DNA from 4 places in the Chryseobacterium carnipullorum genome. Region 2 is predicted to be linked to each of the others. Evidence: riboswitches for the same ligand, from Rfam matches in the RefSeq annotation. Region 2 holds a riboswitch; each other region holds the start of a gene.
What was found. A riboswitch is a leader RNA that binds a small molecule or an ion and turns the genes downstream of it on or off. The one in region 2 is predicted to bind cobalamin.

Region 1 (7,878 bases), 1.1 Mb from region 2:
AGGTTAACATAAAGTCTTCAATCTTCATTTTTGATTTTTATGATGAAATTTTCGCCCTTGTATACTGATGGGGAAAAAAGCAGTCTTTCTTCATTTCAAATGATCCCTGAACAGCCATATACGGGTTTCTCAAAATCGCTCTTGCGACAAATATAAGGTCGGCATCTCCTTTCTGCAAAATTTCTTCAGCCTGGTCTGTTGTGGTGATCAATCCCACCGCTCCTGTTTTTACCCCTCCTTCATTTCTTACCTGAGATGAAAAGGGAACCTGATAACCGTCAAATACAGATATTTTTGCTCCATGAATATTCCCTCCACTTGAAACATCTACCAGATCTACGGAATGTTCTTTTAAAACTTTGGCCAGTTCTACACTGTCATTGATGTCCCATCCGTTTTCAGCGTATTCTGTTCCTGAAATCCTTACAAAAAGGGCTGTATTTTCATCCAGTACTTCGTTTACCGCATCTACAATCTCCAGCAGAAACCTGATCCTGTTTTCAAAACTTCCACCATATTCATCTGTCCGGATATTGGAGAGTGGGGATAAAAACTGATGAACCAAATAGCCATGAGCTCCATGAATTTCTATAACATCAAAACCCGCTTTGACCGCTCTTTTTGCAGCTTCTTTAAAATTTTCTACCTGTTCCCTGATTTCTTCAACAGTGAGAACATGCGGAATTCTCTCAGACGGATGATAGGGAACAGCACTTGGAGCCACCGTTTCCCAGCCTTCTTCAAGTGGAATCTGCAAATTATTCCAGGTGGAACCTTTTCTGCCTGCATGGGCAAGCTGGATGCCAATTTTACTTTCTGAACGGGAATGAACAAAACCGACGATTTTCTTCAACGCTTCTGCCTGCTCGTCATTCCAGATTCCCATACAGTGATTGGTAATTCTTCCTCTGGGTTCTACTCCTGTAGCTTCTACCATGATGAGACCTGTTCCGCCTTGGGCACGGCTTCCGTAGTGTACAAAATGAAAATCATTTGCGATACCGTTTTCGCAAGAATACATACACATGGGAGACATTACCCATCTGTTTTTTAGCTCTATATTTCTGAATTGTATTGAAGTGTATATCATTTTATTTTTTTGAATTTCAATTTAATGCTGAACAAAAAAAACATTGTCCACCTGATGAAAAAGAAGTAAATTTAGCCCCCCTTTTTAGTCTGACTAATATATGAAAAAAGACATACAGATCAGTTACGAGCACTTTAAAAACAGCAGTGAACTGAATGAAATAGAAAAAACTCTATTTAAGAGAGCGATACAAGCCCGTGAAAATGCTTATGCGCCTTATTCTAATTTCCTGGTAGGATGTTCCGTTTTGTTGGAAAACGGCGAAATTTATTCGGGAAACAATCAGGAAAACGCAGCTTATCCGTCAGGATTGTGTGCAGAAAGAACCACTTTGTTCTGGGTAGCAGCCAACTTTCCGGACGTAAAAGTAAAGAAGATCTTTGTCGTGGGAGGTCCTAAGGAATTCCATGAGAAAAATCCTCCGATTCCACCTTGCGGAGCCTGCCGGCAGAGTTTAATAGAATATGAAACGAAGCAGAATGAGAATATAGATCTTTATTTTTCAAGCATGAATGATGAGGTGGTTAAGGTATCATCCATTAAAGATCTGCTGCCTTTTTATTTTGATTCTACATTTTTGTAGAGGAGAAAAGTGAATGGAAAGTAGTCAATGGTGAATTTTGCTTTGCAGATAAAGGATGAATTTTTCTTACCAATCATCATTGCCTTTTCACGATGAGGTATTTTACTTTCAAAAATTATGTCAATGATGAATTCTGCTTTGCAGGTGAATGGTTACGTTTAAATACAAACATCAATACTTCTCTGCTTAGTTGTGCAGAGCAAAGTTGACGATTCGGGATTGATTTTTCTGTCTTTTTGTGCAATAGATTTAAAAAGTTATCTTTGCAAAAATTTTGGTTTCCAGCATATTGGAAATAATAGGGAATTGGGTGAAATGCCCAAACTGTCCCCGCAACTGTAAATCGCTATAAAAGTTTCTGCAAAAAACCACTGTTCATACGGGAAGGTGCAGAATGCGAAAGTCAGGAGACCTGCCAAAATTGTAACTAAAAAACACATTACTTTCGGAGGAAAAGTAAAATAGTATGGATATAAAAAGATCTTTAGTACTGCTTTGTTCGTCTTATGGCAGCTTTCTTTTGGGACAGGAGAAGGCGGTAGACACCATTTATATTTTTGACAACCAGATGAATAAAGTAAAGCTTTTTCATCCGGTACGCACCATTAACCCAAAAGATGTTGAGAAAAACTCAACGAACCTTTCTGAACTTTTACGGTATCAGTCTTCTATTTACATCAAGGAAAATGGCCGTGGTGCTGTTTCGTCGCCGTCGTTCCGTGGAACAACTGCGCAGCAGACGGCTTTTGTATGGAATGGAATCAACATTAACTCCAGTTTTTTAGGACAGGGCGATGTTAATAATATTCCATTGTTCGGATATGATCAGATTGAGGTAAAGGCTGGCGGCGGAAGTGTGGTTTACGGCAGTGGTGCTGTTGGAGGAAGCATTCATTTAAACAATATTTTAGATTTCAACAGAGGATTTAAAGCTTCTGTGTTTTCGGAAGCTGCTTCTTTTGATACGTATAATAATTTTGCACAGGCTTCTTTCAGTAATGATAAGCTAAGTGTTAAAGTTTCAGGAAGCTACGTCACGAGTCAGAATGACTATAAAGTTCCTGAGTTTGTTGTAGGAAATACAGGATTCAATAACGTTAACGGAAGGTATTACAATACTTCAGTGAATATTGGAGCTTCTTATAAAATTGCTGATCAGCAGACGATTTCGTGGCAGAATCAAATCTTCGATGCATCACAGCACTATCCTATTTTTGAGGATAACGGCAACAGAACAAAATATAAAGCGCAGACTTTGAGGAGTCTGATCGCATGGGATATTCAAAAAAATAATCTTTCGAACAGCTTAAAAGCAGCGTACACGGAAGATAATTTCCAGTATTTTTCGAGTCTTAATCTTCCTAAAGCCAGTGGTGCAGAGGGAAAGAATTACATTTTCAAAAATGACTTCAACTATTTCATCACTCCAAAAATCAACATTAATGCTATTGGAGAATTTCAGGTAAATAAAGGAGAAGGATATGAATCCGGAATTGGAAGTATCAGTAGAAATGTAGGTTCGCTGGCTGGTTTGATCCGGTATTTTGCTACAAAAGATCTTCGTTTTGAAGCAGGAATCAAGAAAGACTTTGTGGAGAACATTTCTTCTCCTCTTCTTTATTCTTTTTCAGGAAAGTGGAATGCGCTTCGCTGGTATCATGTTGGGGCAAACTTTTCTAGAAACTTCAGATTCCCTTCGTTTAATGATCTCTACTGGCAGCCGGGAGGAAATCTAGATTTACTTCCAGAAACTTCTACGAATATCGATATGGACCATGAATTCAGTTTTGGAGATTTTAAGATCACCTTAAGTCCTTATTATATGGACATCAAAAATCTTATTAACTGGCTTCCTACGCCTTTAGGATACTGGGCTCCATTCAATACGGCAAGGGTAGAATCTTACGGTTTTGAATCGCAGGTTACCTGGAATAAAAAATTGGGCAAACATTCTGTGAAACTTGATGCAGGGTATACTTATTCAAAATCAGTGAATAAAGACACCCAACTGCAGCGGATGTATGTTCCCCTGCATAAAGCGGTGGGAAATATAGAGTACGGATATTCTTTCCTAAGCGTCTATGCTCAAGGGCTTTTCAACGGTCTTACCTATACGACTACCGATCAGCAAAGATCTACTGCCATTGATCCTTATTTTATCTTAAATACAGGGATTTCTGCGGCTATTTTCAAGAAATACACTTTAGGATTCAAAGTGAACAATGTTACCAATACGGTGTATCAGACGGTATCTTTGTATCCTATGCCGAAGAGGAACTACAGTGTGTACGCAACGATTAATTTTTAAACTTAAAAATATTATGAAACTGAACAAATTTTTACATTTTCTTTTTGCTTTTACCCTTCTCTTGGGCATTGTATCGTGTAACAGTGATAACAATGATGAGCCGGAAATATTCTACGGCAATGGTTTTTTGATCGCTAATGAAGGTACCTTTGGAAAGCCTGAAGGTGACGTAACGTTTGTAAGTGCAGACCTGAACCTTAAACAGGACAATGTTTTCTCCCTTAATAACGGAGGAGCGAAATTAGGGGATGTTTTACAAATGATTGCATTCAATGGTGACAACGCGTATCTTCTGTTGAATAATTCCAATAAGATCCAGGTGGCAAACCGATATAATTTTAAAGCGGGTGGCCAAATCACAGCTGAACTTAATAATCCACGTTATATGGCTTTTGCCAACAATAATATTTATGTAACGAATGATAAATATGGAGGTGATAAGTTTGTGAGCATTTATAAGATCTCTGACGGTTCTTTCATTAAGAAAATTCCTTTTACAGATGCTGCTGAAAGAATTGTAGAAGCCGGAAACAATATCTTTGTACAGAATGCATCATTCGGTTTTGGAAATAAGATTTCTTATATCAATACTTCTACAAATGAGGTTCAGTCTACCATTACTTTACCTAACGTCAATATCAATAAGATCATTTCAAACAACCAAAACGTGTATGCTATTGCTGCCGGAACTGCTGATTCTTATATCTATCAGATTTCAAGCACAGGAAACCTTACAAAGACAACGACTTTAACAGGTATTGCGAATGCTAAAAACCTTGAAATTTCGAATGGTAAATTTTACTTTACCTCAGGGAAAAATGTATACACCATGGATATGAGTGCTACAACAGCTCCTACTTCACCACTATTTACAGTAGCAAACAGTGTTGACGCCTATTCTGCTTTATATGGATTCAGTGTAATTAACGACAAAATTTTCACTTCTGATTCAAATGGATTTACCCAGGCTAGTAAAATTGTAGTTTATAATACTTCAGGAGCTATCATCAGAGCATTTACTACGGGAATAGGGTCTAATTCAGTGTATCCAAACTAAGACATTAATACTTCGGTATTATTTATAAATTTTATTTTTTTTCATCATTTGTGTTTTTTTTCAGGCCGCTTCTTCGAAGCGGCCTGATTTTGTTTTCACTGATAAAAAAAGCTTCGGCGGGATTTATCCCGCCGAAGCCTTTTTATTAAGTCTTAATTTAGTTATACTTTAATCCCAATTTTTCAGCTTCAGCGATCACAAATTTCTCGGCTTCTTCCTTATCATTCAGGATCTCTCCTTCAAGTATGGCTTCTTTTACTTTCTCTTTCAGGATTCCAATTTCTTTTCCGGGTTTAAGATTAAACATCTTCATAATTTCTTCTCCGGTAATTGGCGGCTGAAAATTACGTACCTGATCCTTTTCCTCTACTTCTTTGACCTTCACCGCTACATATTCGAAATTCTTTTTGAATCTTTCCTGCTTTTTAGAGTTTTTGGTAGTAATATCTGCTTTACAAAGGGTAAAAAGATCTTCCAGATTTTCTCCGGCATCAAACAAGAGTCTTCTCAATGCAGAATCTGAGGCATCATCCGTGATCAGAGCAATGGGTCGTGATGAAAGTTTTACCATTTTCTGAACGTACTTCATATCACTTCCCAGCGGCTGTTTCAGTCTGTGGAAAAGAGTCTTTACCATCTTTGAGCCTAGAAACTCATGGCCATGGAAAGTCCATCCTGTACCTTCAACAAATTTTTTGGTTGGAGCTTTACCTACATCATGCAATAATGCTGACCAGCGAAGCCAAAGATTATCTGTATTTTCAGAAATATTGTCTACTACTTCCAAAGTGTGGTAGAAATTATCTTTATGAGTCTGTCCTTCTACTTCTTCTACTCCTTTCAGTTCTATAAGCTCGGGAATGATTAATTTTAAAAGACCAGTTTCCTCCATTAATCCTAGACCTACAGAAGGTTTTTTGGACATCATGATCTTATTGAACTCTACCATGATCCTTTCCATAGAAACAATCTTGATTCTTTCTGCTTCCTGCTTAATGGCGTTCAAAGATTTCTCTTCGATCACAAAATTCAATGTAGAGGCAAAACGAACCGCTCTCATCATCCTCAACGGATCATCGGAATAGGTTTGTGCGGGTTCCAAAGGTGTTCTTAAAATTCCTTTTTCCAGATCTTCAACTCCATTAAAGGGATCGATCAATGCTCCGAAATTAGCCTTATTTAAAGAAATTGCCATCGCATTGATGGTGAAATCTCTTCTTTTCTGGTCGTCTTCCAAAGTTCCACCTTCAACTTCAGGTTTTCTGCTGTTCTCGGTGTAGCTTTCTTTTCTGGCACCTACAAATTCCAGCTCAAGATCCTTATATTTGATCATCGCTGTTCCGTATGTTTTAAAGACTGAAACTTTCAATTTAGGGTCAAGGTCCTTTGCTACAGTTTCAGCCAGCTCAATGCCGCTTTGTTCAGTCACAAAATCGATATCGGTAGATGCTGTTCTCTTCATCAGAAGATCACGGACATATCCACCGACAATATAGACGGACTGGTTATTTTTTTCTGCCGCATCAGCAATGATCTTGAATAGTTTTAAATTTTTATTTTGGGTAAGATTAATTTTCATCGTTAATAAATAGATCGTCTTTTCTAGCAATGTCTTTTTCCATTAATCATAATGGGCATACATCTTATTAATTTTTCCTTCATCATCAAAAAACATGACTTCTACGGCATATTTATCCATAATAGATTTATAATACAAAGCCACTGAATTTACTCCTGCTGTTGATTTGATAAGTTCAAAATTCAAATCAGGGAATTTTTCCAATGCTTTTTTCCAATATTCCCATACATCATTTTTTCCCTTCAAAGTATTTTCTTTTCCTCCTGTAGCCAAAGTAATCATGGGTGTAGTCACCTCGATATCATCAGCATAATGGAATAGTATTTTATCCAGATCATGAGAATTCCAGGCATTAATCCATTCTTCAGCAAAATTTTCATGGTTCATAGCACGTCTTTTATGAATTGAATAATGCAAAGATAGAAATTTAAAAAAAGAAATCCTGCCAATATATGTTGACAAGATTTTAAATTGAGTGAATTACATAGAATTTTATTCACGAAGAACCTTAATCCTGTTATCATTCCATATTTTTATCACTGAAGAACCTGAATATTTTGAAACTTTCTCTCTATCATCTTCTGCAGCATAATCCACCAGTTTAACGATTTCCGGTGAAATATCCGAAAATTTCAGAGGACTTTTGTCACCACTGAAATTGGCAGACGTAGAAACTAAGGGTCTGTTTAATTTTGTAATCAGCTTTCTGCAGAAATCTGTTTTTATCATTCTGATACCAATGCTACCGTCTTCAGCAAGTAGTTCCTTGGGAAGTCCACGCGGATTTTCATAAACAATCGTTACAGGTTTTTCGCTAAGATCCATAATTTCCCATGCCATTTCCGGAACATCCACCAGATCCTGAAGTCTCTTTTCAGATTCCACAAGAATGATCATGGATTTATTTTTTTCTCTTTTTTTGATGTCAAAGATCTTATTGACTGCTTCTATATTGGTAGCATCACATCCAATTCCCCAGATCGTATCTGTAGGATAAAGAATTGTTCCGCCGGATTTTAGTATTTCAATAATATTTTCCATAATTCAACAGGGCATGAAACCCGTGTATAAAGGTAAAAAAACAAGATGCTTCAGCCAAAAAATAGAGTGTTAAAATGTTGTGTTTTGATGAATATTTTATGTTGTGTAAAAAATACACTTTGTATTTAGCTTATCAATGATGAATGATGAATGATTTGTGCGGTGGTCTATTCCCTCTCTTATCTCTTATCTCTTATCTCTTATCTCTTGTCTCTTGTCT
Region 2 (7,878 bases):
AAGGTATTCTATAAAAATACGATGAGAAAGTTACTCCTTGTTTTTGGAGGTGATGCGTTTTATTGGAAAAAGGAAAAATAAAGTATCTTGGAAATTTAGATATCGAACCCAAAAATGAAGAAAAGAAATTAACAGATGTCTTAAAAATAAAAGAATCAAATGATGGGATCACTTTTACATTTGATACAGATTCATTACTGTTGAAACCTGGAAATAAAGATATCATCATCAAAAACAATCATGTACAATATGTTTATGACCATCACTCATTAAAATTACATAGATAGCCGCTGAAGCTTACAGACCATTTTGAAAACCAGATAAAAAGATAAACTGACAATGATACAGGATCATATTACGATAGAAAACCGCCATAAAGATTTCATTAAAAAAGTCACCGAAACGGAAATCATCTATGCATTACAGGATGACAACGGATTTGCCGTCTCCTACTCCAACGAGCTTGAATATGAAGATGGTGAACCTGTACAGATCATCTGCTTTTGGTCTGATGAGGCAAGAGCAAAATCTTGTATTAACGACGAATGGAGCCATTATAAAATTTCATCTATTCCCCTGAACGAGTTTATAGAAAACTGGTGTCTCGGGATGAATAATGATGGTCTGGTTGCAGGAACCAATTTTGACAGTAATTTATTCGGTTTTGAAGCAGAACCTTTGGAACTTGTGTTGGATATTATAGAAGAGCTTAAAAGAACAGGTAAAACCATCAATCTGGTAAAGTTTGAAAATATCCAGGATATGGAAACACAGATCAAAGATGTTTTAAGCAGCTAAAATAAAACCATCACTATTAATAAATTTAATTTGGCAGAAACACGAATAGCACCAATTTCGAACACAGATTTTCACGAAAAATTGGTACTGTTTGTGGAAAACATTCGTGTAATTTGTGTTAAAAAAAAAGAAAATGGAAATAGAAAACATAGACCACATCGTTCTCACGGTTGCCAGTATTGATCAAACTGTAGAGTTTTACACTTCTATTCTGGGCTTCCAGGCAATCACTTTCGGGGAAGGAAGAAAAGCGCTTACATTCGGAAATCAAAAGATCAATCTGCATCAGAAAGGTCATGAATTTGAACCGAAAGCGGAAAATCCCACCTGCGGCTCCGCAGACCTTTGTTTTATTGCAAAAACGGATATTCAAAAGGTGATGGAAGAGCTTAAACAGAAAAATATCGAAATTATTGAGGGAATTGTCGAAAGAACCGGTGCTCTGGGGAAAATGAAATCTTTGTATTTCCGCGATCCGGATATGAACCTGATCGAAGTAAGTAATTACTCATTACACTAAACCTATTTCAGCCTATTAAGATCAAACAGGATTTCTTTCTCTTTCAAATCTAAAATAGTAATTTTACAGCTGCATTATAAAAGACATTTCAAAAAAACATCGCCTATCCGGATCTATGAGAAAATTACTAATTCCCCTTTCATTGGCTCTTTCTGTAACAGTCTCGGGGCAGAAAAAAAACACCAAGACCAATACTCTGGTATTGTACACGTACCAAACCTTTAACTGTGACAATACAGGGTATTTTGATCCCGAAAAATATAAAAAAGAGGAAATAGATGGGGTTAATAAGCTTTTGTATCAATTCAGCAGTGGTCTGTTTGACAATCATACTGTCTTTAAACTTTCTGATCTGGACGATGTAAGAAAAAATAAAAACATCTATCTGCAGCAACTGGAAAAACAATACCAGGAAAAGAAAAAAGAGCTGTACGGTATACTGGTCATCAATCTTCCGGAGTGGAAAAAACTTCACCAGGAAACTATTCAGACTTTTGAAAACGAATATCAGCTGAAAAAAGAAGATCTTATCGCCTATTCTGATCCTGCCTCGTTGAAAAACAGCAAATATTACAGTACCTGCAAAGAATATATTGATGCAGTTTCCTCTCCCGACAAACAAAAAATGTACACCGTCTGGAAAAACTTTGCCGAAGCCAAAAGCAAAGAAAATTCTAATCCACAATTAGTAATGGATAAATTCAAGGCCCAATTCAACGATCCAAGGAAAGATGATTATGCCCTGATTCAACTGATTGGTTTCGGCTTTTACAACTGTGCCAATGGTAGTTTCAGACCCGACCCGAATGATGAAGGAACGCTCTATGAAAAATTTGATAAGGTCTTTACAAAACTGAAGGCAGATTGTGATGAGCCGTGATTTTGATTTAAAGATTGAAAAATTGAATGATTAAAAAATTATAGTAACAGTATTCGTTGGGATACTGTTTTTATTTTTTTAAATATTCACTCCATGAATGTTTTTCACTTCAGCCATCACAAAAGTACTGTGCGCGCTACCGATGGAATCTACTGAACCCAGTTTATTGAATACAAAATCCTGGTAATGCTTCATATCCCTTACCTGAACTTTGAGCAGAAAATCAAAATCTCCGGAAATATTGTAACATTCGGCAACCTCGTCAATCTGTACAATTTCTTCCACAAATTGATTTCCCACGGAACGGTCATGGATCTTAAGTTTGATCTGACAAAAAACCGTAAAACCTCGATTCAGTTTTTCTGCTTCCAGAACCGCTGCATAATGTTTAATGTATCCCTCCTGCTCCAGCCTTTTCACCCGTTCGAAAACAGGTGATGGTGAAAGATTAATTTCTTTTGCAAGCTCCTTTACCGTCAGTTTCGCATTCTTTTGAAGGATTCTAAGCAGCTGAAGATCCTTTTCGTCAAGTCTTTCCACAGAATAATATTCTTTTTAGGGTTATTTTTTTCAAATGTACAGAATATTTAACTTTAAAATAAAATAACGAAAGAATTATATTCTTAATTTAAATCATTATACCAATCAATTCACTTTAATCAATACCTTTACTCCAGATTTTGTTCTTTAACATTCTTCATCAAACAGAAGAGGTTTTACTTAACGTAGATTAATAGGGAATCGTGTGAGAATCACGAGCTGTCGCGCAACTGTAAGTAACGCATCAAAGGTTTTTATCCATGGATATCCACTGCGAAAGCGGGAAGGATGATAAAAACTGTTACAAGCCAGGAGACCTGCCTATTCTGAATGGACAATGCTTTCGCGGTTTGAAGCTTTTTAAGTCATACAGATGATACTTTTTGAACGTTTAATTTTCAATAGTTTTGATTTTAAACGCAAATATTTTTTATACTAATGCCTTATTTTAGGTTGCAAAGAGATGTGATTAATCGCTGATGAAGCTTATAAATAAAACGTTAGCTTCATAAAATCAATTTATTGATTCCTTTTTGCTTTCTTAACCTATAAAGGAATTTAAATTAAAACTTTGCGTTAAAAACTTTAAACCTATTCTCAAATTACGCCCTCACTGTATCTATTCTATTTCTGAAAACCTCTCATCGTCGGCATTGCGAAGCATTCTAAAAGAACTTTACCATTATTATTTAATTAAAAAGTTGAAAAGAAAATGCAAACACACCTACTTGGCTATCCGCGTATTGGTAGCAACAGAGAATTGAAAAAAGCCTGCGAAAATTATTGGTCGGGCAAAATCGTTTTAGACGAATTACTTGAAGTTGGCAAAACCATCGTACACAGCAACTGGAACCTGCAAAAGGAAGCCGGAATAGATCTTATTCCATGTAACGATTTTTCCTACTACGACCAGGTTTTAGACATGACCTTAACCGTGGGAGCGATTCCGGAACGTTATCAGGAAATTGCTTTCAAAAAATCTGAACCTGATCTCTATTTTGCGATGGCAAGAGGTTTTCAAAAAGACGGTCTGGATATCACCGCAATGGAAATGACGAAGTGGTTTGACACCAATTATCACTATATAGTCCCTGAATTTCAAAAAAATCAGGAATTCAGATTATTCTCCAATAAAATCATCCAGGAATTCATCAGCGCAAAACAAGCCGGAATCAATGCAAAACCTGTCATTATCGGTTTGCTGACTTATTTATTATTAGGAAAAGAAAAAGAAGAAGGTTTCGATAAGCTGGATTTAGCTCAAAACTTACTTCCGGTGTATATTCAGATTTTAAAAGAACTGGAAAATCACGGTGCAGAATATATTCAGTTTGATGAGCCTTTCCTAGCATTGGATTTAAATGAAAAAGCAAAGAAAACCTATCAATTGATTTATACGGAAATCAGAAAACAATTTCCGAATTTAAAGTTCATTTTGGCCACGTATTTTGATGGTTTAAAAGATAATCTTTCACTGGCAGCTTCACTTCCGGTGGATGTTTTACACATTGATCTGGTTCGCGCTCCTGAACAGCTGGATGAGGCTTTACAGGCTATTCCTCAGACACTGAGCCTTTCTTTAGGGATTGTAGACGGAAGAAACATCTGGAAAAATGATTTTGAAACATCATTACAATTTATAGAAAAAGCAATCCATGCCATCGGTTCAGAAAGGGTTTTCATCGCTCCATCCTGCTCACTTCTCCACTCCCCTTTCGATCTTGATTCAGAAAAAAATGAAGATATTCTATCGCCTGAGATCAAACAGTGGCTGGCTTTTGCCAAACAAAAAGTCTATGAAATAGTAGCACTAAAAAAACTGGCTTCCGGAAAAGCAGATTACCAGGCATTACAGCAATATGCCGAGAACAAAAAAGCCATTGATGCCCGTAAAACGTCAACGCTGATCCATAATCAGCAGGTAAAAGACCGTGTAGAGGTAACTACTGAAGATGATGCAAAAAGAAACAACCCGTTCAGTACAAGGAAAGAAGAGCAACAAAAAGTTCTGCAACTTCCTATGTTTCCAACGACCACCATCGGGTCTTTTCCTCAAACTAAAGAAGTAAGAACCTGGAGATCAAAATTCAAAAAAGGGGAACTGACTGCCGCACAATATGATGATCTGCTAAAAAAGGAAACGGAAAGAACGATCCGCTGGCAGGAAGAAATCGGCATCGATGTATTGGTTCACGGGGAGTTTGAGCGAAATGATATGGTGGAATATTTTGGCGAACAGCTCGAAGGATTTGCTTTTACTCAAAACGGTTGGGTCCAAAGTTACGGAAGCCGCTGCGTGAAACCTCCGGTCATCTATGGTGACGTGCATAGACCCCATCCAATGACGGTTTACTGGTCTCAGTATGCTCAGTCTCTCACTCAAAAATGGGTAAAAGGAATGTTGACAGGGCCTGTAACCATTCTTCAATGGTCTTTTGTGCGTGATGACCAACCTCGTTCATTGACTTGTCAACAGATTGCTTTGGCGATCCGCGATGAGGTAAACGATTTGGAAAAAGCAGGCATCCGAATTATCCAGATAGACGAACCAGCCATCAGAGAAGGACTTCCTCTCAGAAAATCCGAATGGCAGCAGTACCTGGAATGGGCTGTAGAAGCTTTCAGAATTTCAGCTTCTGGGGTAGAAGATACAACACAGATTCATACACACATGTGCTATTCTGAATTCAATGATATCATTCAGAATATTGCGGATATGGATGCTGATGTGATTACCATCGAATGTTCCAGAAGCCAGATGGAATTGCTGCAGGCTTTTGCTGATTTCAAATATCCGAATGAGATTGGTCCGGGAGTGTATGATATTCATTCACCAAGGGTTCCTTCCAAAGAGGAAATGATTTATCTGCTGCAAAAAGCACAGGCCGTCATTCCGGCACAGCAGCTTTGGGTAAATCCTGATTGCGGTTTGAAAACCCGTCATTGGGATGAAACGGAAAAGGCGTTGATTGCAATGGTGGAAGCCTCCAGGGAAGCAGCCGCAGCTTATGTACTACAGGAAAGCTAAAGATACAATCATTATAATTTGTAAGCAGGAGTTTTTACTTCTGCTTTTTTATGTTTTGGCTAAAGACCTTGTTATGCAAATTAAATGACAAGTGGTCTTAAGCCCGTTCCTGTTGGATTTTTTAAGAAATAATGTTAGCCAAATTAATCTCAAAATATTTTTTTCAACATAAAAAATTACCGTAGTTTTGATACCAAATCCATCATCAAACGATTATCCCTAATGAAAAAAACCATCATCGTTGCAAGCCTGTGCATCATCACATCAAATTTATTTGCACAGACCGAAAAAAATCCTGATCTGAAACCGGATCAACAATCGGATCAGAGCGTTAAAACGGATAATGACAAAGATTTTGAACGGTGGATAAAGGAAAATAAAGTTCCAAATGTTGGACTTGGCATTATTAAAAACGGAAAAATTGAAAAGATAAAAGTCTATGGAACATTGAGGAAAGGAAATGCAGCACCTGAAAATACATTATTCAATGTAGCTTCCCTCACTAAACCAATGACAGCCATCGTGGTCTTAAAATTGGTCAGTGCAGGAAAATGGAATCTTGATGAGCCTCTGGACAAGTACTGGACAGATCCTGATATTGCGCAGGATCCCAGAAATAAAAAGCTGACAACCAGAATCATCTTAAGCCACCAAACAGGATTTCCTAACTGGCGTTGGATGAATGCTGACGGAAAACTGAATTTTCAGTTTGATCCAGGAACAAAATATCAGTATTCAGGAGAAGGTTTTGAATATTTGAGAAAAGCTTTGGAAAAGAAATTCAACAAAACACTTAATCAACTTGCCGAGGAACTTATTTTTCGCCCTTTAAAGATGAATGACACCTCTTATATCTGGAATGAAAAAAAAGATGTGATACGATTTTCAGAAGGCTATGATAAAGACGGTAAAATGTACGAAACCGTAAAAACAGAAACATCCAATGCAGCAGATGATCTTATGACCACTGTATCAGATTACAGTCGGTTTTTAATCAGTGTGATGAATGGTGACGGACTTTCTAAAAAAGTTTTTAAAGATATGAAAACCAGTCAGGTGACTACTAAACAAGGGAAATCATTTGGTCTGGGCTTTGAAATCTACGATTTGGGCGATGGAAATATCGCATTGTCACACAGCGGAGCAGACAAAGGAGTACAGACCCTGTTCGTTATCATCCCTAAGACGAAAGACGGGATTGTGATTTTCACTAATGTGGATGATGGCTATAAAGTCTATGAGAAGCTTGTAACAGAATATCTGGGAAATTACGGCAGGAAAGTTATTGACATTGAGACGAAGTAAATTCAAGCTCTTATAAGCTCTATTTCAATAATGAAGGAAATTACAAAATATTCATCTTCTAAAGAATTGAAATCCAATGTAAAAAGCGCACCAGAATTCTGATGCGCTTTTATATTGTATTATTCTGAGAATTATTTCCCCGATTTATTCTGCTTCTCATTAAGCCTGCTGATTTCTTCTTTGAGCAAGCTAATATATTCCTGCAAATTCTTAATTAAAGAAATGCTGAGTTCATTATTGAATGTATTAACATTTCCACCTCCGCCACCAGAGGCAGCTCCATTAAATGTTGAGTTATTATTGTTAATGATCGTTGTAGCTTCCTCTTCTTCGTAAATTTCCTCTAGCGGAACCTCCAGAAAAGCAGCAATTTTGTCCCATTCCCTTTGTATAATCCTCACATCACCACTTTCTTTTCTGCTATAATTAGATACATCGGTCGCAAGAATATCAGCAATCTGCTGCTGAGTATATCCTTTTCTCTTTCGTACTGTACGTAATTTTTCTTTTTGCATATTTGCTTTTTTACAAATATAAAAAAAATAAGGACGAATAAATCATCTATCATTTGTATTTTAAGGATGCTGAGTTCAGAATCGTAGCAAGAACTGAAGGATCCATTTATTGTTTTTTTACCTAAATAAATTCCTTTGAAGAGATGATTTCAGGAGGAAGCCTTGTCAAGGTTTAAAACCTTGACAAGGCTAACGAGCTTATCCCTTTGGTAAAAAACAAAAAACACAGTGGATTTTATTTATTTCTTAAACATGAAATAAATTAATACTGAATAACTTACGATTTTCAAAT
Region 3 (7,878 bases), 960 kb from region 2:
CAATATTAAAAGCAAGCTTGTGAAAGAAATCATAAAGATCCACATCCTGTTCAGGTCTAAATGATTGAAAAGCTTTATCAATTTCTTCTTCCATAATGGAAACAAGGTTGCTGATTTTCGCTTTACTGAAACCGGGTTGGATCAGTCTTCTCTGCTTTAGCCAGTCTTTTCCGTTGTTAGTAAGCAAACCGTTTCCCAGATACTTTCCTAAAGTGATGGACTGTATCTCAGATTTGTAATAGTTTTTATGATTTTGCTTTAAAATATATTCTGTGAATTCTTTATCCTGAGAAAAAATAAAGTTTTTATGAGTCAAACTTGATTTAATACAATAGGTATCTCCTGCCATCTTATGATTCCCGGTAATAACCTCTAAAGGATTTTTTAACCCTTTGAATAGAGAATACAACTTTCTTGTTCCTTTAATTTCCGTTGGATAATTGAATTCTGGAGCCATATGATATATTTTTAATAAAAATACAACTAATCTGTTACATGAAATAGCTTTCAGTCAAAACCCTTATTTTTGCATAGAATTTGTTTGAAAAAATTCAATTAATACCCAATCACATGATCAATACATCCCTATTTTACAAGTCTTTATCAGCTCTGATGCTGCTTGGACCTCTTTGCTTCGGGCAATACCGTTTTGCTATGGAAGGGGCATCCAAAAAATACAATACCGAAATTGATGTTGAAGAATGCCTTACCGATCAGTGCGGGCATAAGGCCAATGTCGTTTTGTTCAATAAAAACGGTGAAAAAATACAAACACTGGTTTCAGATAACCTGATTTTATCTTTTAAAGAAAGCTTTAAGCCTTCAAAAGTAAATGTAATATCGCTTACTCAGGAAATGGTCTATGAAAGTCCTGTTGTCTTTGGAGATTTTAATTTTGACGGTACAGAAGATGTTGCACTCAGAAATGGTAACGCAGGGAATTACAGTAGTGCTTCATATGATGTCTATGTCTTTAATTCGACACGGAATCAATTTGTCCCAAGTAAAGAACTTACCAACATTGCGAGCAATTATCAGGGAATGTTTGAGGTGGATTACGAACGTAAACGATTAATAACGTATGCAAGATCAGGAGCTTCACTGCATTATACTTATGAATACCAGGTGATTCCTAATAAAGGAATCGATTTGGTGTATGAAAAAATCGGAGATGTAAGTGAAGATCCTCCAAAAATAACCGTAAGAGAGAAGATCAGTAATAAATGGGTGGTTAAAAAATCATCTAAATAATAAAAAAAGAAAATGAAAATACAGAAGGAGATCGATTTTATCCTGGCCGTAGATGCCCTGAAAAATGTACAGAGAAGAAATTATAATGCGGATGATTCCAGAAGGGAAAATACAGCTGAGCATTCATGGCAGATCATTATTCTGGCCCAGATTCTTTACCCTTATGCTAAAAACCGGGCGGATATTGATCTTTTAAGAGTCATAAGAATGCTTTCCATCCATGATCTGGTGGAGATCGAAGCTGGAGATACTTTCCTTTTTGATGAAGAAGCAATGGTGGGGAAATTTGAAAGAGAAAAAATTTCAGCACAGAAAATTTTCGGAATTCTTGATGAGCCTTTGCGCACAGAATTTTTTGAACTTTGGCTTGAATTTGAAGAAGAAAAAACTCCGGATGCTATTTTTGCTTGCTCCATCGACAGGATTATGCCATTTATTTTAAATGCTCACACGTCAGGAAAAAGCTGGACTGAAGCTGGCGTTACGGAAAAGCAGATCAGAAATATGCTTGAAAATGCCATTACCAGAGCATCGGATGAAATGGGGGAGGCTTTTCAAACGTTGCTTAGCAGGAGTTTGGATACTGAAAAAGTTGTTAGATAATGGGACAGACAATTGATACAATAGTTTATAACGATCTGTTTTGACGATTATCTTAGGTTATTAGAGATGTAGGGAACGACCTAATAAACTGTAAGGTTAAGAAAATGGATTCTGTGAACGTTAAGAAAACTCTTATGTTTGAGTGCGGCACAAAATACGATTCTTACTATAGATAGCTAACGCAAGAGTTTTAGAGTTTTTAGAGAACAGATTTCATTTTTAGTGGAAGTTTCCAGTGGTAGTGTCTCACTAACTGTGTAAGTTGAAAAGTTATTCTGGAAAATTTTGAGCCCTTAGAGCTCAAAAAATTTTACGGAAATAACTTTTTATTATTTTTAACATTACATAGTTATGATTGACAAAGAAGATTTATTAAACAACAAGGATTTCTACAAATCCTTTAAGAATGGGGAAGATTTAACATCCTTCTTCAAAGAACTGCACAAAAAAGCCGTGGAGCATATGTTGGATGCAGAGCTGGACAGTCATCTGGATAACGAAAAGCATGGTAAAACAACTAATGGAAATTATCGAAACGGTCATGGAACCAAAAAGATAAAATCGTCTTTTGGGGAATCCGAGATTAAGGTTCCCAGAGATAGAGAAGGTAGTTTTGAGCCCGCATTAGTTCCCAAAAGGCACAACATTATCGATGGTTTAGAAAACATCATCATCTCATTCTATGCCAAAGGAATGAGCGTATCAGACATTGAGGAACAAATCCGTGAAATGTATGATTTTGAGGTTTCTACTTCCACCATATCACGAATAACCAATGCGGTTGCAAGTGAAGCAGTAAGTTGGCAGAACCGCCCGCTTGAAGATTTGTATCTCATTGTCTGGATGGATGGGATTGTTTTCAAAGTAAGGGAAAACTCCAAAGTCATTAATAAAACAGTTTATCTGGCTGTTGGATTAAGCCGTGACGGGAGAAAGGAAGTATTGGGAATGTGGCTTGGAAAAAATGAAAGCTCAGCATTCTGGATGAGTGTTCTCACAGATTTAAAAGCCCGTGGTGTGGAGGATATTCTCATCACCGCCACCGATAATTTAAACGGATTTACCCAGACGATCCGCTCTGTCTTTCCCGAATCTCAAACCCAGATTTGTGTTGTGCATCAGATCAGAAATGCCTGCAAATATGTGGTATGGAAGGACAGAAAAGAATTCTCTGCCGATATGAAGCATATTTACACCGCTCCAACAAAACAAGCAGCTGAACAAGCACTCAATGATTTTGCAGATAAATGGGAAAGTAAATATTCTTATGCTATCCAATCCTGGAGAAACAATTGGGATGAACTTACTGTATTTTTTGATTTTCCTTTAGAGATCCGAAAAATCATTTATACAACTAATTTAATTGAAAATCTAAACGGAAAAATCCGAAAATACACCAAAAACAAAATGTCTTTTCCTACCGATGATGCCGTAATGAAATCAGTGTATCTGGCATTAAAAGAAGCTACTAAAAAATGGACGATGCCTATCCAAAATTGGGGCATTGTTCTCAATCAATTTATCCTTATTTTTGAAAAAAGGCTCAGATTATAAAATCCAAGCCTAACTTTTTAACTTACACACTTTGTGGGATAGTGTCTTTCCAGTCTTGAATTTTTGGTTCATTTTGCTTCAAGGCAAAAGAACCCAATTGTAAAAATAGTTTCGGGCGGCCTCTGGCCGTCCGAAACTATTTTTATTACAGTATTCTGATAGGCTTCTTTTCTTCATCAATAGCCACAAAAGTAAAATCTCCAACGATCGCTCTTTCTCTTTCATAAGAGTACATTTGCTCTGTATAGATCTCTACATTCACTTTCATACTCGTTTTTCCGACATAGGAAACTTTCCCTATCAATTCTACAATCGTTCCTGCTGGAATTGGTTTTTTAAAATCGATTTTATCGCTGCTTACGGTTACCACTCTTTTTCTTGCGAAACGGGTTGCCGTGATAAAGGCTACTTCATCCATCAGCTGCATAGCAGTACCTCCGAAAAGTGTATCGTAATGGTTGGTGGTATTTGGAAAAACCGCTTTAAAAATTCTGGTTTCGGATGCTGCAATTCTTTCTTCTGTCGTCATATTTCATTATTAATTAATGCGAAATGAAATACTATCAAAATAACAGAGCCATGACAGGAATCATAGGAATTCCTGAAGCAGTCCATCAGATCAATAAACTTCAAATCGCGAAAGTTTCTTGTTTAAAGAAATAGGCAGGTCTCCTGACTTGTAACATCATTTATCTCCTTCCCGTGCCCTGCACAGTGGATCCTTGATAAAGACTTCAGTTACTTACAGTTGCGCGACAGTCCGTGATTTTCACACGGTTCCCTTTTCATCTGCGTTAAGCAGAACCAGTTTCTGTGATGAATAAGCGTTATACTTTTTCAGGGCAAAAATAAGAATATTACAGAGAAAAACGGCAATTATTCCGGACTATTGTAAATAATCTGGCTCATCACTCTTCCTTCCTTGATGGCCCAAAGCGTGATATACCGGTTTTCACCCGAGCCGTTGATCATATAAAGATAGATATGATCATTGTCAAGAGCCGTTACTCCTACATTATTGAAATCCATTGTAGGCTGGAACATATTTTTAATGGCTTCCCTTACAAAAACGGAACCTCGTCCGGGCTGCTGAACTCGGATCGATTTGATCTCTGTCATGCCTTCCGGAAGTGCATCCTTGATTCCCCAGGGTTTTACTTTATCTATAGTAAGAATCTTTCCATTCGCATCTTTTTCCTGTTTTCTGTAGCCGGCGTTCGATGGATACACATCGATGACTACTTTTGTTCTCTGGGAAGTTGGTATTTTAGGATTGCTGTTGTCCGTAAAGATAAGTGATTTTCCGTTCTTGGATTTAGACGGTGTAAACTGTGGAAGCTGGTCGATAAAAGCGATACGGCCTTTATTCACCATTCCTTCCTTTTCAAGATTTTCATATCTCACAAAAGGTTTTTCCTCATCCTGCTTTTCGGGATATTTGATCCATATCCATTCCGTTTCTCCCGGGGCAGGCTTTACATAAACAAATACATCTCCTTTGCGCATTCTGATCTTGTCTACTATTTTTCTGTAGTCATCCTTGTGGACACGTACATTGGCATAGCCTTCTTCAGCTTTTACCACACCGAAAGGAACTTTATTCTGTCCTTTCACAAATGCTAAAGAAAAAAGACTGAAAGCGGATAAGTACAATGCTCTGTTTACGGAAATCATTTTATGAAATTTTTTGATCCCTCAAATATATAAATTAAATGTTTTTTTTGATCATTAAAATTTTGTTGTATTTGCTTAAATTGATCAATACCTTCCGAAATAAACATAAAATTCTTCATTAATCATATCCTGCTGCTGATATCTCATGCGATTATTGATTTTTAGGAAGGTAATTGAATTGCTGTAGTTCTTTAATCCCCTGGACTTTTCGCAAATAAGTATCTGAGAGAAGATAAAGATCATCGGACATCTCTAATAAGGTCTTGTAATGATGGTCAGAGATGATTATACCTTTGTACCGGGCCTGGCTTTTAATGATCTTTTCCAGTTCGTCAACAGCTTTAGGAGAAACGCCGCTGAAAGGTTCGTCCAATAAAACAAATTCCACATCTGAATAAGTAATAATCAAGGTTTCAATAATTTTTTTTTCACCGCCAGAAAGATTTCTTACGGTTTCATCCAAAAATGGTTGTATCATTTTTAAACCGTAAAGTTTTTCCGTATTTTCTAGGGTACAGAACAAAGGAATAAGCTTCCTTATTTTACATTCTTTTGGAAGAAATGAAGAGCGCTGGGGTAGATAGGCAATTTTATTTTTCCTGTCCGATAAGCTTTTAAGAATCGTTTCATTTAATTTAATAAACTGTGTATCCCCTTTTACTGTCCCAAAGATAATTTCGAATAAGGTAGATTTCCCACCACCCGAAGGACCCAGAATACCTGCAATCTTACCAGTTTCACAGCTTAGGTAGATGTCCTGCAGAATTTTTCTTCCGCCAAAAGATTTGGTGATACTGTCGATGTGAAGTCTGTTCATAGGAATCGCGTCATAACTTTGATCATTAAACTTAATAATCCCGTGAATCCCCACAAAAACCATTTTGAAAATCCAAAATTGGCGTAAAAAAAATATTCGTTTTTGAGCCGTATGTCATAAATGAAAAAATGGAGCAGAGGAAAGATAAGAAAAAAGCATAATCCAAAATTTTCAATGCTCAATTGAGTAAAGAAGCACAGTAACAGCGAAAATGAAATAGCAGGGATTAGTAATTTTCTATAAAAAATCCAAAGGACACGTAAGCTTTTATCCATGATCCAAAAATAACAAGAAAATTTGATCTGTATGCTTCAATAGGCAATGTTTAGGAGTTAAAATAAAATAGCACTGAACATTCAGCGCTATTTTTATGTTTAAATGAACATCATTAAATTCTCTCAAGTTCATCCGCATTAATCGTTGTCTTAAAAGTTCCATAGTTCACGATCACTTTATTCTTGGAAATTTTTTCAATCGTTCCTACGCTGGTACTTCCGGGAATACGCACACGCTGTCCCTCTTTCATCCATACGGCACGGTCGGTTTTACGTTTCTCCTCCAGTTTTTCATTGGTTTCAGCGATTTTTTCGATCACATCATCCTTTTTCAGTTGCTGGGTGATCTTTCTTTTAACCACCTGAAGACGCTTGGTTTCGTCTTTATCCGCACCAATTTTCCTGAATTTTTCCTGCTCAAGAATTTTCACAAAATCCTTTACTACATCCTTTCTCGATTTACCTTTTACATAACTGTCGATAAATGTTTCAATTTTATTCCCAAACTGAAGTTTGCGGTGTTCCTCCTCATACAATTTTTGGAAATTGAACAGTTTCTGTTGCAACTGTTCATTAAGTTTCTGGAGATTGTCGCGTTTATCTTCTACCGATTCTTTTCTTTCAGCCAGATCGGTTTTCAGTTTTTCAACTTCAAATTTTTCCTGCTGAAGCTTTACAATCGTTTTATCAAGATTAACAATATCATGCTCTACTTTCTTTTTGGCAGCATGAATGATAAATCTCGGAATTCTGTTCTTCTCCGCTACTTCAAACGTAAATGAACTTCCTGCCTGTCCTACCTCCAGTTTATACATCGGTTCAAGTGTTTCTTCATCGAAAAGCATGGCCGCATTTTCAGCATTCGGAAGCTCTTCAATGACAAGCTTGATATTGGTATAGTGAGTCGTAATGATCGCAAAACTTTTTTTGTCATAGAAATACTCCATGAAACTTTCCGCCAGTGCACCACCGAGCTCAGGATCAGATCCTGTTCCGAATTCATCGATAAGAAGCAGGGTATTCGCATCCGCCTCACGGATGATTCCCGACATTTTCTTAAGTCTTGAGGAATACGTTGACAAATGGTTCTCGATCGACTGGTTGTCTCCGATATCTGTCATCATCTTTTCAAAAAAGAACATTTCAGATCTTGGATGCACAGGGACGAGAATTCCGCTTTGGATCATCAGCTGAAGCAATCCGACTGTTTTCAGAGTGATGGACTTTCCTCCCGCATTCGGTCCCGAAATACAGATAATTCTGTTGTGATCCGTTAATGATAGCGTCTGTGGGAAGATCGTCTTGTTTTCTACTTTATTTCTAAGCCATAACAGAGGATGGAATGCATCTTTCAGCTTCAGCGTTCTGTGACGGTTGATTTTTGGAAGTATTCCGTTCACCAGTTCAGCAAATTTTGCTTTCGCTCTCGTCAGGTCAAGATCAAAAATATACACCTGATATTTCCATAGCTGAGGCTGGAATTCTGCCAGTTCAGCGGTAAGTTTTCTCAGGATCTTATCAATTTCTTTCTTCTCTTCCTCTTCACTTTCCTTAAGCTTAAAGTAATGTTTTACCACACTATCCGGCTGCATATAGGTAATGGAACCCGTTTTTGAAATTCCTAAAACCCTTCCCGCAACTCGTTTCTTAAATCCTGATTTTACGGCTAAAACTCTCTGATCTTCAATAATAGTTTCCCGGATA
Region 4 (7,878 bases), 1.3 Mb from region 2:
CATGTCCTGTTGCGCCTCTGTCAGTTCCTGATATGAAGGATTGCGGGCTAGTTCCATTCGTCCAGCCCTGTGGGAAAGCTGAGGTTGAGAAATCTTCTTTCCACGGAGCCGGAGTAGTAGGAACCGTAGAAAAGGCTATCGTTTTCCATGGGCTTTTTTCGCCTGGTGAACATGCCCTTCTGATCCAGAAATTATAACTGCCGTTTGAAAGACCTGATAGGTTCACAGAATGAGTTCCTGACGCTAAGGTTACAAAGCTGTTGGTGTTTGCGGGTGGCGTATTGACAGCAGAAACAAAATATTCATAGCCTGATCCGGGCTCCTGATTGTTAACGTTAGTCCACGAAATAGTCGCCCCATTATAAGTTTCTTCATTTAATGTCACTGAAGCAAGTTCAGTACAGCTCGGTGCTGCCTCCCAGATGACATCATCCACATACATGTACGACCACGTGCTTCCTTCTACTCTTCTTATTCCCAGATGATTGGCGGCTCCTGAGTAATTATTCAGGTAAACCACATATTCCTGGTATGTTGTGGTCAAAGGGAGTGTTTCAATGATTTCAACATTGGCAGAAGATGTATTTCCTGTTAAAGCTACAATTTGAATTTTTATATCTGCTGAAGTTCTTTTCGCCTTGAAACGAAGCCTGTGTGTTCCGCTGTTGATGTTGGTCAGTTCCGGACTTACCAGAATGATTTTCGTGGCTGCTTCTGTTGTGGCCGCTCCGTTTCCGTAAAAACTGATATTGTTTGGTGATGAGTTCGCTTCTGTGGTTGTTAAACTAATGGTAGGTGTAGAACCATTATTGGAAGTCAGGATTTTACCCCAGCAATTCGGGAGATTATTTGCTCCTGAAACAGAATCAAAGTTTTCGTACAATGAAGATGTGGGCGGACAGGTTGTATAAATACTTACCGTTCCGGAATATGAGCTCTGACATTGGGTACTTACTCTTTTTCCACGGATAAAGTATTGAGTATTCGGCTGTAGTCCTGAAATAGGCTGAGATAAAGCAGAAGCTCCCAGGGTAAAAGGTGATCCTGCCACCATTGACATAAAATTACTGTCCGAAGCCACTTCAATAACCGTATTGATGGGTAATGCGTTTCCGTTTTCGGAATCGGACCATGTTATATCAAATGAATTGGTGTTTACATTGGAGGTCGTGATATCATTTACGGAAGCTGGACAGCTAATGATAGAACTGCTTAAAGGATTCTGTGTATTGTACAAAGGCCCGTTCATACAGTTTGAATTCACAGCATAAACAGTGTAGGTATACTGATTATTTCCCCGGATTCCGTGATTATAATTGTTTTCAAAAGTTGTATTAGATCCGTAATACACTACATAAGCATTGAGAGAAGCATTTTCGCCGGTAGTGTAGGCCGTTCCGTTTGCCGGTGCATTAGGTGATGTTCCGTTTGCATTTCTCAGAATAAGATATTTATCCGCTGCAGGAGAGCTGGCTGTAAAAGTTCCGTTAATGATCATTCCTGAATTCGTTAAAGCTAAATTAGATGCTTGTGATACAGGTACAATACAGGCAGTGGGGGCAATCCAGGTAAACGTCAGACCCTGTGTTGGAAGAAAACTGTAGTTAGTTGTGATACCCGCAGAGGAGTTAGTTCCTGCTACCGTATTATTCCAATTGCTGGAAGCATTTCCTGATGCAGCTCTGTTATTATAATCACTGTTGGTCGCTCCTCTCAGACCAACTTTGGCACTGGATGCGTTGGGTGATCCCTGAGAAGCCATGCTGTACACATACCTGATACTTCCGTTTTCATGCAGTCTCGCCTGGAAATTCCAGTCATGATGAGAGGTAGACGTAGCTGCTGTCGATGAATAAGGTCTGAAATGACTCCACTGAACAATAAATTCGCGGTTGGGAGCACTACCGGCAACTGTATAATCTATCGATCCTGTCAGGCCGTTTACATTAAAAAGAGATTGAAGGTCAGCAGACGATGGTGAAACAACTCCTGCGTAGGCAGTTCCTGAACCTATAGGGTCGGAAGAACTGGTGACAGGGCTTCCAAAGCTGATGAATCCGTTGGCATGGACCTTTATAGAATTAAATGTACTTCCGTTAAAAGGAAATGAAAATGGAATAACAGTATTCAGTGGATAGACATTGTCGTCCAGGACTCCTGAACCTGTAGATGCCGTAGCTTTTGCAATATTGGTGGAATTGGAAATAGGAATATAAGTCCCTTGGTTTTGTGAGAATGAATAAGATGAGATCACCTGTGCATCCAGAGAAGTATACACGAACAGCACGAAAGCCGCGATCATACCTGGTTTTACCCGTTTGAGTAATGTAAAGAATTGAGTTGTAATCATGCTTAATGGTTAAAAATTTTCAATGCAAACATATTATTTTATTTAGAATTGATTTAAATAAGATCGGTGATATAAATCATTCTTTTTGCGGAAGTTTTTTTCTTCAAACTAAATATTTAATTTTACGGTATGATTTCCAAACAGACCATAGATAAAATTTTTTCAACGATACGGGTAGAAGAGATAGTAGGAGAGTACGTGCAGCTGAAAAGAGCAGGGTCTAACTTCAAAGGACTCAGTCCTTTTCACGATGAAAAATCTCCGAGTTTCGTCGTTTCGCCGAGCAAACAGATTTGGAAAGACTTCTCAACAGGTAAAGGAGGAACCGCCATCTCATTCCTTATGGAGATTGAGAATTTTACCTATCCTGAAGCCCTTCGACACGCCGCTAAAAAATACGGGATCGAAATTGAAGAAGATCAGCGTGAGTTTTCTGAAGAAGCAAAACATGCACAGACCGAAAAAGATCAGCTGTATAAAATTCATGAAGTTGCCAACACATATTTTCAGGAGATTCTTTGGGATTCGGAAGAAGGGAGAAGTATTGGTTTGGCCTATTTCAGAGAGCGTGAGCTGAAAGATGATATCATCAAAAAATTTCAGCTTGGATATTCCGTAGAAAAGAAGAATGCCTTCACTGTTTATGCCGAGGAAAAAGGTTATACGAAAGATATTCTTGAAAAATCCGGACTTTCTATATTTCCTGAAAACACACCATCCGGAATCGACCGTTTCAGAGAAAGAGTTATTTTTCCTATTCATAGTTTTTCGGGCAGGGTTTTAGGTTTCGGAGCCAGAATTCTTAAGAATAATGTCAAGACAGCCAAATACCTTAACTCACCGGAAACAGAGATTTACCATAAATCCAATGTTCTTTACGGGTTAAATCAAAGCAAACAGGCAATTTCCAGAAAAAACAACTGTCTTCTTGTAGAAGGCTATATGGATGTGATCGCGCTTCATATGTCAGGGATCGAAAATGTAGTGGCCAGTTCAGGAACGTCTTTGACCATCGAGCAGATTAAACTGATCAAAAGGCTGACGGAAAATGTAACGATTCTTTTTGATGGTGATAATGCAGGAATCAAAGCCAGTTTCAGAAGTATTGATATGCTTTTGACAGAGGGAATGAATATTCGTGTCCTGCTTTTCCCGGAAGGTGATGACCCGGACTCATTTGCCAGAAAGCATCCGCAGGATTATGTAGAAAAGTTCATCGAAAATGAAGCGACGGATTTCATTGACTTTAAAGCAGATATTCTTTTAAAAGATGCCGGAAATGATCCCATAAAAAAAGCCGAAGCCATCCAGAATATTGTAAAATCGGTTTCTTTCGTACAGAATGCCCTGAAAAGGGAAGTCTATCTGAAAGAGGTTTCCAATAAATTCGGATTGTCCGAACAGAGTCTTTTCAACGAGTTGGATGTTCAGAAACAGATTACTCAGAATCAAACCCAGCACATTCAGCAACAAAAAGAGAAAACTCCGGCTAAGCTTGAAATTGTACCTCTGGACGAGGAAAAAGAAGATCCTTATCTCTACGACGTTTTGTTTATGGAAAGCAAACTCGTCGATCACATGCTGATGTTTGGTGATATTGTGTTAAAAAGAACCAACGATAAAAACGAAGAATATCAGATTACCGTTATTGAAGAAATCCTTCTGCATTTTGAAGAGGAGCAGTATAATTTTTTAGTAAAAGGCAATGAAATTATCATCAACCAGGTGAAAGAAGGAATTCAAAAGGATGAACTGAGAAGCGGAAACTTTTTTGTGGCTTTTATGGATGAAGAAATAACTTCAAAGGTAGTAGATGCCCTGATTCCTCTGGATGAACTGGAAAACTGGGGTTCCAGAAATATTTATCCGCCCAATTATGGTGACAAAATAGCGGAACAGGTTCAGGGAGATGTTTTGCTGCACAAATACAGATATATTGATTATCTTATTAAAGAAACTGCAAAACAGCTGGACCAGTACAGTGAAACGGATGAAGTGAAATATTATGAGCTGATCAAAAAGATTACCCTGCTGAAACAAGCCTCCATCAGATTGAGCGATATTATTGAATATTCCCCTATCAAAGGTATTTACGTAGATAGAAAAAGATAGATTGCAGACATACCGCTGATCATCAGGCCGGAATTCTCTGACAAAAAGTCCTATAAAATTTTAGGAATAAAAGTTGTAATTTAAACTTCGAAAAATATTTAATAATACATAATAGAAATATGGACATTAAAAAAGAATTCAGAGATTTCTCTGTAAAACATTTAGGAAATAACGGTCTTGCTACCGATCAGTATATGGGAATGTATGGTCCAACCAATCTTACGCCATATATCATGGAAGAAAGAAGATTAAACGTTGCCCAGATGGACGTATTTTCACGTCTGATGATGGATAGAATTATCTTCTTGGGAACAGGAATTGATGATCAGGTGGCCAACATTGTAACTGCTCAGCTTTTATTCTTGGAAAGTTCTGATTCTGCCAAGGATATCCAGATCTACATCAACTCTCCGGGAGGAAGTGTTTATGCAGGGTTAGGAATCTATGACACAATGCAGATCATCAAACCGGACGTAGCTACAATCTGTACAGGAATGGCAGCTTCAATGGGAGCGGTATTACTTGTAGCAGGAGAAAAAGGAAAGCGTTCAGCGCTTAAGCATTCAAGAGTAATGATTCACCAGCCTTCAGGAGGTGCTCAGGGAGTAGCTTCAGATATGGAGATCAACTTAAGAGAGATGCTTAAATTAAAGCAGGAGCTTTATGAGATCATCGGTCACCACTCAGGACAAACTTATGAATGGGTAGAGAAGTCTTCAGACAGAGACTACTGGATGACTTCTGAGGAAGCGAAAGGCTACGGAATGGTAGACGAAGTTTTACAGAGATCTACAGAGAAAAAATAATTTCCTTTTCAGGAATATTGAAAAACGCACCGAATTTTCGGTGCGTTTTTTTATTGCTTGATTTTTATCTTAATCACAAAAGAGACAAAATCTTTTTTTACACTTTAGTTTATTTTTAAGTTTAAAAGCTGTACGAAAAGAAGGTCACTTAAGTTGTATGAAAATCTTAGATTTTCATAATTACAAAAATTCGTCGACTCCAATTCCCCTCCCATGGAGGGGTGGCGAAAATTCAAAGAATTTTTGACGGGGTGGTTCAAAAAAACACACTACTAGATGTGCATTTCATTTATTTCTTAATCATCTTATGAACCATCGTATTCTTCGATGTTTTAATTTCCACCATATAAATTCCGGTTTTCAAGGCCTGAATATTGATTCTTGCAGTATTTGCAGTCAATACCTTTTCTCCTGAAACAGCGTAGATGTTCACTTCTTTAATACTTTCCAAAGTTTCTATCTGGATAAAATCACTTGCCGGATTTGGGTAAATACTCAATTCTTTTTTACGGATATCAGAAACACCTAACGTCAGGTTCGAAGCTTCTCGTGGAGTAAATGGCAGTCTCTGTCCGAAGCTAAGGCCCAGCCAGTCGTTATTCCCCAACTGAATCTGAGAAAGATTGGTCTGTCCTCTCCAGCTTGAAAGGTCTTTTCCTTTGTAAAGCTTCCAGGTATTGGTTCCGGATGCATTTCCTGTGAAGTTATTGAGAGAAAGGGCATTGATCTGGTTGCTGCCTGATGTAAAATTAAAATAAGGAGCTTGTGCATGAATCAGCTGAAGAGCTTGTTCAGCGGTTAAACTTCCGTTATATTTAATTCCAAAAACAAAAGAATGAGCTTGTCCGGCAGAACTGCTGGTTCCAAAATCGATAACGATAAGACTTGTATTGCTTCCTGTTCCGATCCAGTTGGTAATCTGCGATGCATTATACCATGCAGAATGATAAGCAGCCACTGGAGCCGAAGGATGGGAAAGTGGTGGTGTAGTAGAGGTAAATCCATATCCGAAAGAAAGGCCGTACCATTTTCCATTAACTAATGGATCATTGTTGACCCCATTATTTAGATTCATATTCTCAGCAGTTGGGCCGGACCACGTAGACCAGTAATCTTCCAGACTTGGAATGTGATGGTTGTAATTGAAACTGTAAAGAAAACCAGAAGGAACTTCTGCTTCTATTTTAGGTTCTGCTGCAGCGATAGCATTGATGAGGTCTTCCATCGTGAGATTATTCGCATCATAACGATAGCCCCAGGCATACGATGTGGGATTGTCACTGTCATTAAAATCGGCGATGAAATAAGCCTTTTTGGAGCCCGTTCCTACCCAGAATTTAATGTCATTCTCTGTAAACTGCGCTGAAAATAGCTGCAAACATAGCAGCAGAAAAAAAAGATAGATCTTTTTCATAATATAATTAAATTAAAGTTTTATTCCCGAAACTTTCCCACAGGACAAAGAATACAGAACTCTTTTCAGATTCTTCTCTTCCTGAAGCGAATGCAGATAAGGCAGGTCTCCTGGCTTGCTTCTCAAAGTACGCCTTCCCGGACTTGGATCCAGTGGCCTTATGTACTCAAAGTTTGATACAGCTTACAGTTGCGGGTACAGCCCAAGCATTGAATTTCTTCTCACTTGATTCCCTGTTAATGAACAGATGTTCAGCCTTAACTGTTGCAAATATATTATATAAATTTTTGAAGCCGTTTTGTGAATTATCGTGTCTTTTCAGTCTTTTGTTTAACGGTTGTCAGACTTTTAGAAAGATGATTTTTTGATTTAATAAAGAATTAAAAGAAAGATTGATAATATTCGGGTTATTTCGGTGTTTAAAATAAATTCATTTAAAGATCTTATTGTTAAAATACAATTGTTATTAAATTCAACATCAGTTTACAATCAATGTATACTTTCGCGGCATAAAAGTAATTATGAAAAAACTGCTGTTATCGGCCATCATATTCACAGCGCTCGTATCATGTAAAGATGACGACAAGATGAATAACCAGGATGTCAATTATACCAAGCTTCCTCAGGAATTTCCTTTTTCCAAATTAGCAACAGTGAATGGTGTAGATATCATTAACGGTGGGTTTGGTTCCGGTGCAGCGGCACATCCTACCAGAAAGGGTGAGTTTTATGTGATCACAGACCGTGGTCCCAATACAGACTATCTGAACGGGAAAAAATTCCCGGCTCCGAATTTTACCCCAACCATTATGCATTTTAAAATTAATGCAGAAGGAAATATCGAGATCATTAAATATATTAAGCTTAAAAATCCTTCCGGCCAACCGATTACCGGTCTTCCCAATCCTGCAGGAATGGGAAGTACAGGAGAAACAGCCTACGATGCATCAGGGAATGTTTTGGGAACAGACAATTACGGGCTGGATAGCGAAAGCATTGTAGCAGCGGCAGACGGAACCTTTTGGGTTTCTGATGAATATGGTCCCCACATCGTTCATTATAGTGCAGAAGGAGTGGAGTTGGAAAGAATAAGTCCGATAGGCGTTAATACCGGGCCAAGAAAATTACCCGCTGTTTTGGCAAAACGAAGAGCCAATAGAGGAATGGAAGGATTATGCATCACTCCGGACGGAAAA

Region 1: it holds a riboswitch for cobalamin, as region 2 does, so the genes downstream of both, EG346_RS12540 (TonB-dependent receptor plug domain-containing protein) here and metE (5-methyltetrahydropteroyltriglutamate--homocysteine S-methyltransferase) in region 2, are expected to answer to the same signal.
Region 3: it holds a riboswitch for cobalamin, as region 2 does, so the genes downstream of both, EG346_RS13380 (acyl-CoA thioesterase) here and metE (5-methyltetrahydropteroyltriglutamate--homocysteine S-methyltransferase) in region 2, are expected to answer to the same signal.
Region 4: it holds a riboswitch for cobalamin, as region 2 does, so the genes downstream of both, EG346_RS23550 (T9SS type A sorting domain-containing protein) here and metE (5-methyltetrahydropteroyltriglutamate--homocysteine S-methyltransferase) in region 2, are expected to answer to the same signal.

The regions. Positions count from the first base shown of each region.
Region 1 is NZ_CP033920.1:2,743,297-2,751,174, reverse strand. It holds gene EG346_RS12555 (DUF2752 domain-containing protein) at 1-28, opposite strand, end outside; gene namA (NADPH dehydrogenase NamA) at 38-1,090, opposite strand; gene EG346_RS12545 (cytidine deaminase) at 1,191-1,673, shown strand; cobalamin riboswitch at 1,932-2,107, shown strand; gene EG346_RS12540 (TonB-dependent receptor plug domain-containing protein) at 2,140-3,981, shown strand; gene EG346_RS12535 (YncE family protein) at 3,995-5,038, shown strand; gene EG346_RS12530 (CCA tRNA nucleotidyltransferase) at 5,196-6,617, opposite strand; gene EG346_RS12525 (nuclear transport factor 2 family protein) at 6,660-7,004, opposite strand; gene EG346_RS12520 (L-threonylcarbamoyladenylate synthase) at 7,110-7,658, opposite strand.
Region 2 is NZ_CP033920.1:3,881,048-3,888,925, reverse strand. It holds gene nudK (GDP-mannose pyrophosphatase NudK) at 1-14, shown strand, start outside; gene EG346_RS17705 (DUF2750 domain-containing protein) at 340-798, shown strand; gene EG346_RS17700 (VOC family protein) at 932-1,318, shown strand; gene EG346_RS17695 (hypothetical protein) at 1,434-2,198, shown strand; gene EG346_RS17690 (Lrp/AsnC family transcriptional regulator) at 2,277-2,738, opposite strand; cobalamin riboswitch at 2,893-3,077, shown strand; gene metE (5-methyltetrahydropteroyltriglutamate--homocysteine S-methyltransferase) at 3,451-5,766, shown strand; gene EG346_RS17680 (serine hydrolase domain-containing protein) at 5,989-7,071, shown strand; gene EG346_RS17675 (helix-turn-helix domain-containing protein) at 7,203-7,586, opposite strand.
Region 3 is NZ_CP033920.1:2,921,204-2,929,081, forward strand. It holds gene EG346_RS13360 (cytochrome P450) at 1-457, opposite strand, end outside; gene EG346_RS13365 (XAC2610-related protein) at 571-1,251, shown strand; gene EG346_RS13370 (HD domain-containing protein) at 1,264-1,854, shown strand; gene EG346_RS13375 (IS256 family transposase) at 2,206-3,408, shown strand; gene EG346_RS13380 (acyl-CoA thioesterase) at 3,554-3,937, opposite strand; cobalamin riboswitch at 4,054-4,232, opposite strand; gene EG346_RS13385 (hypothetical protein) at 4,285-5,082, opposite strand; gene EG346_RS13390 (ATP-binding cassette domain-containing protein) at 5,234-5,899, opposite strand; gene EG346_RS13395 (endonuclease MutS2) at 6,288-7,878, opposite strand, start outside.
Region 4 is NZ_CP033920.1:5,214,382-5,222,259, reverse strand. It holds gene EG346_RS23565 (T9SS type A sorting domain-containing protein) at 1-2,350, opposite strand, end outside; gene dnaG (DNA primase) at 2,480-4,462, shown strand; gene clpP (ATP-dependent Clp endopeptidase proteolytic subunit ClpP) at 4,582-5,268, shown strand; gene EG346_RS23550 (T9SS type A sorting domain-containing protein) at 5,558-6,682, opposite strand; cobalamin riboswitch at 6,766-6,957, opposite strand; gene EG346_RS23545 (esterase-like activity of phytase family protein) at 7,204-7,878, shown strand, end outside.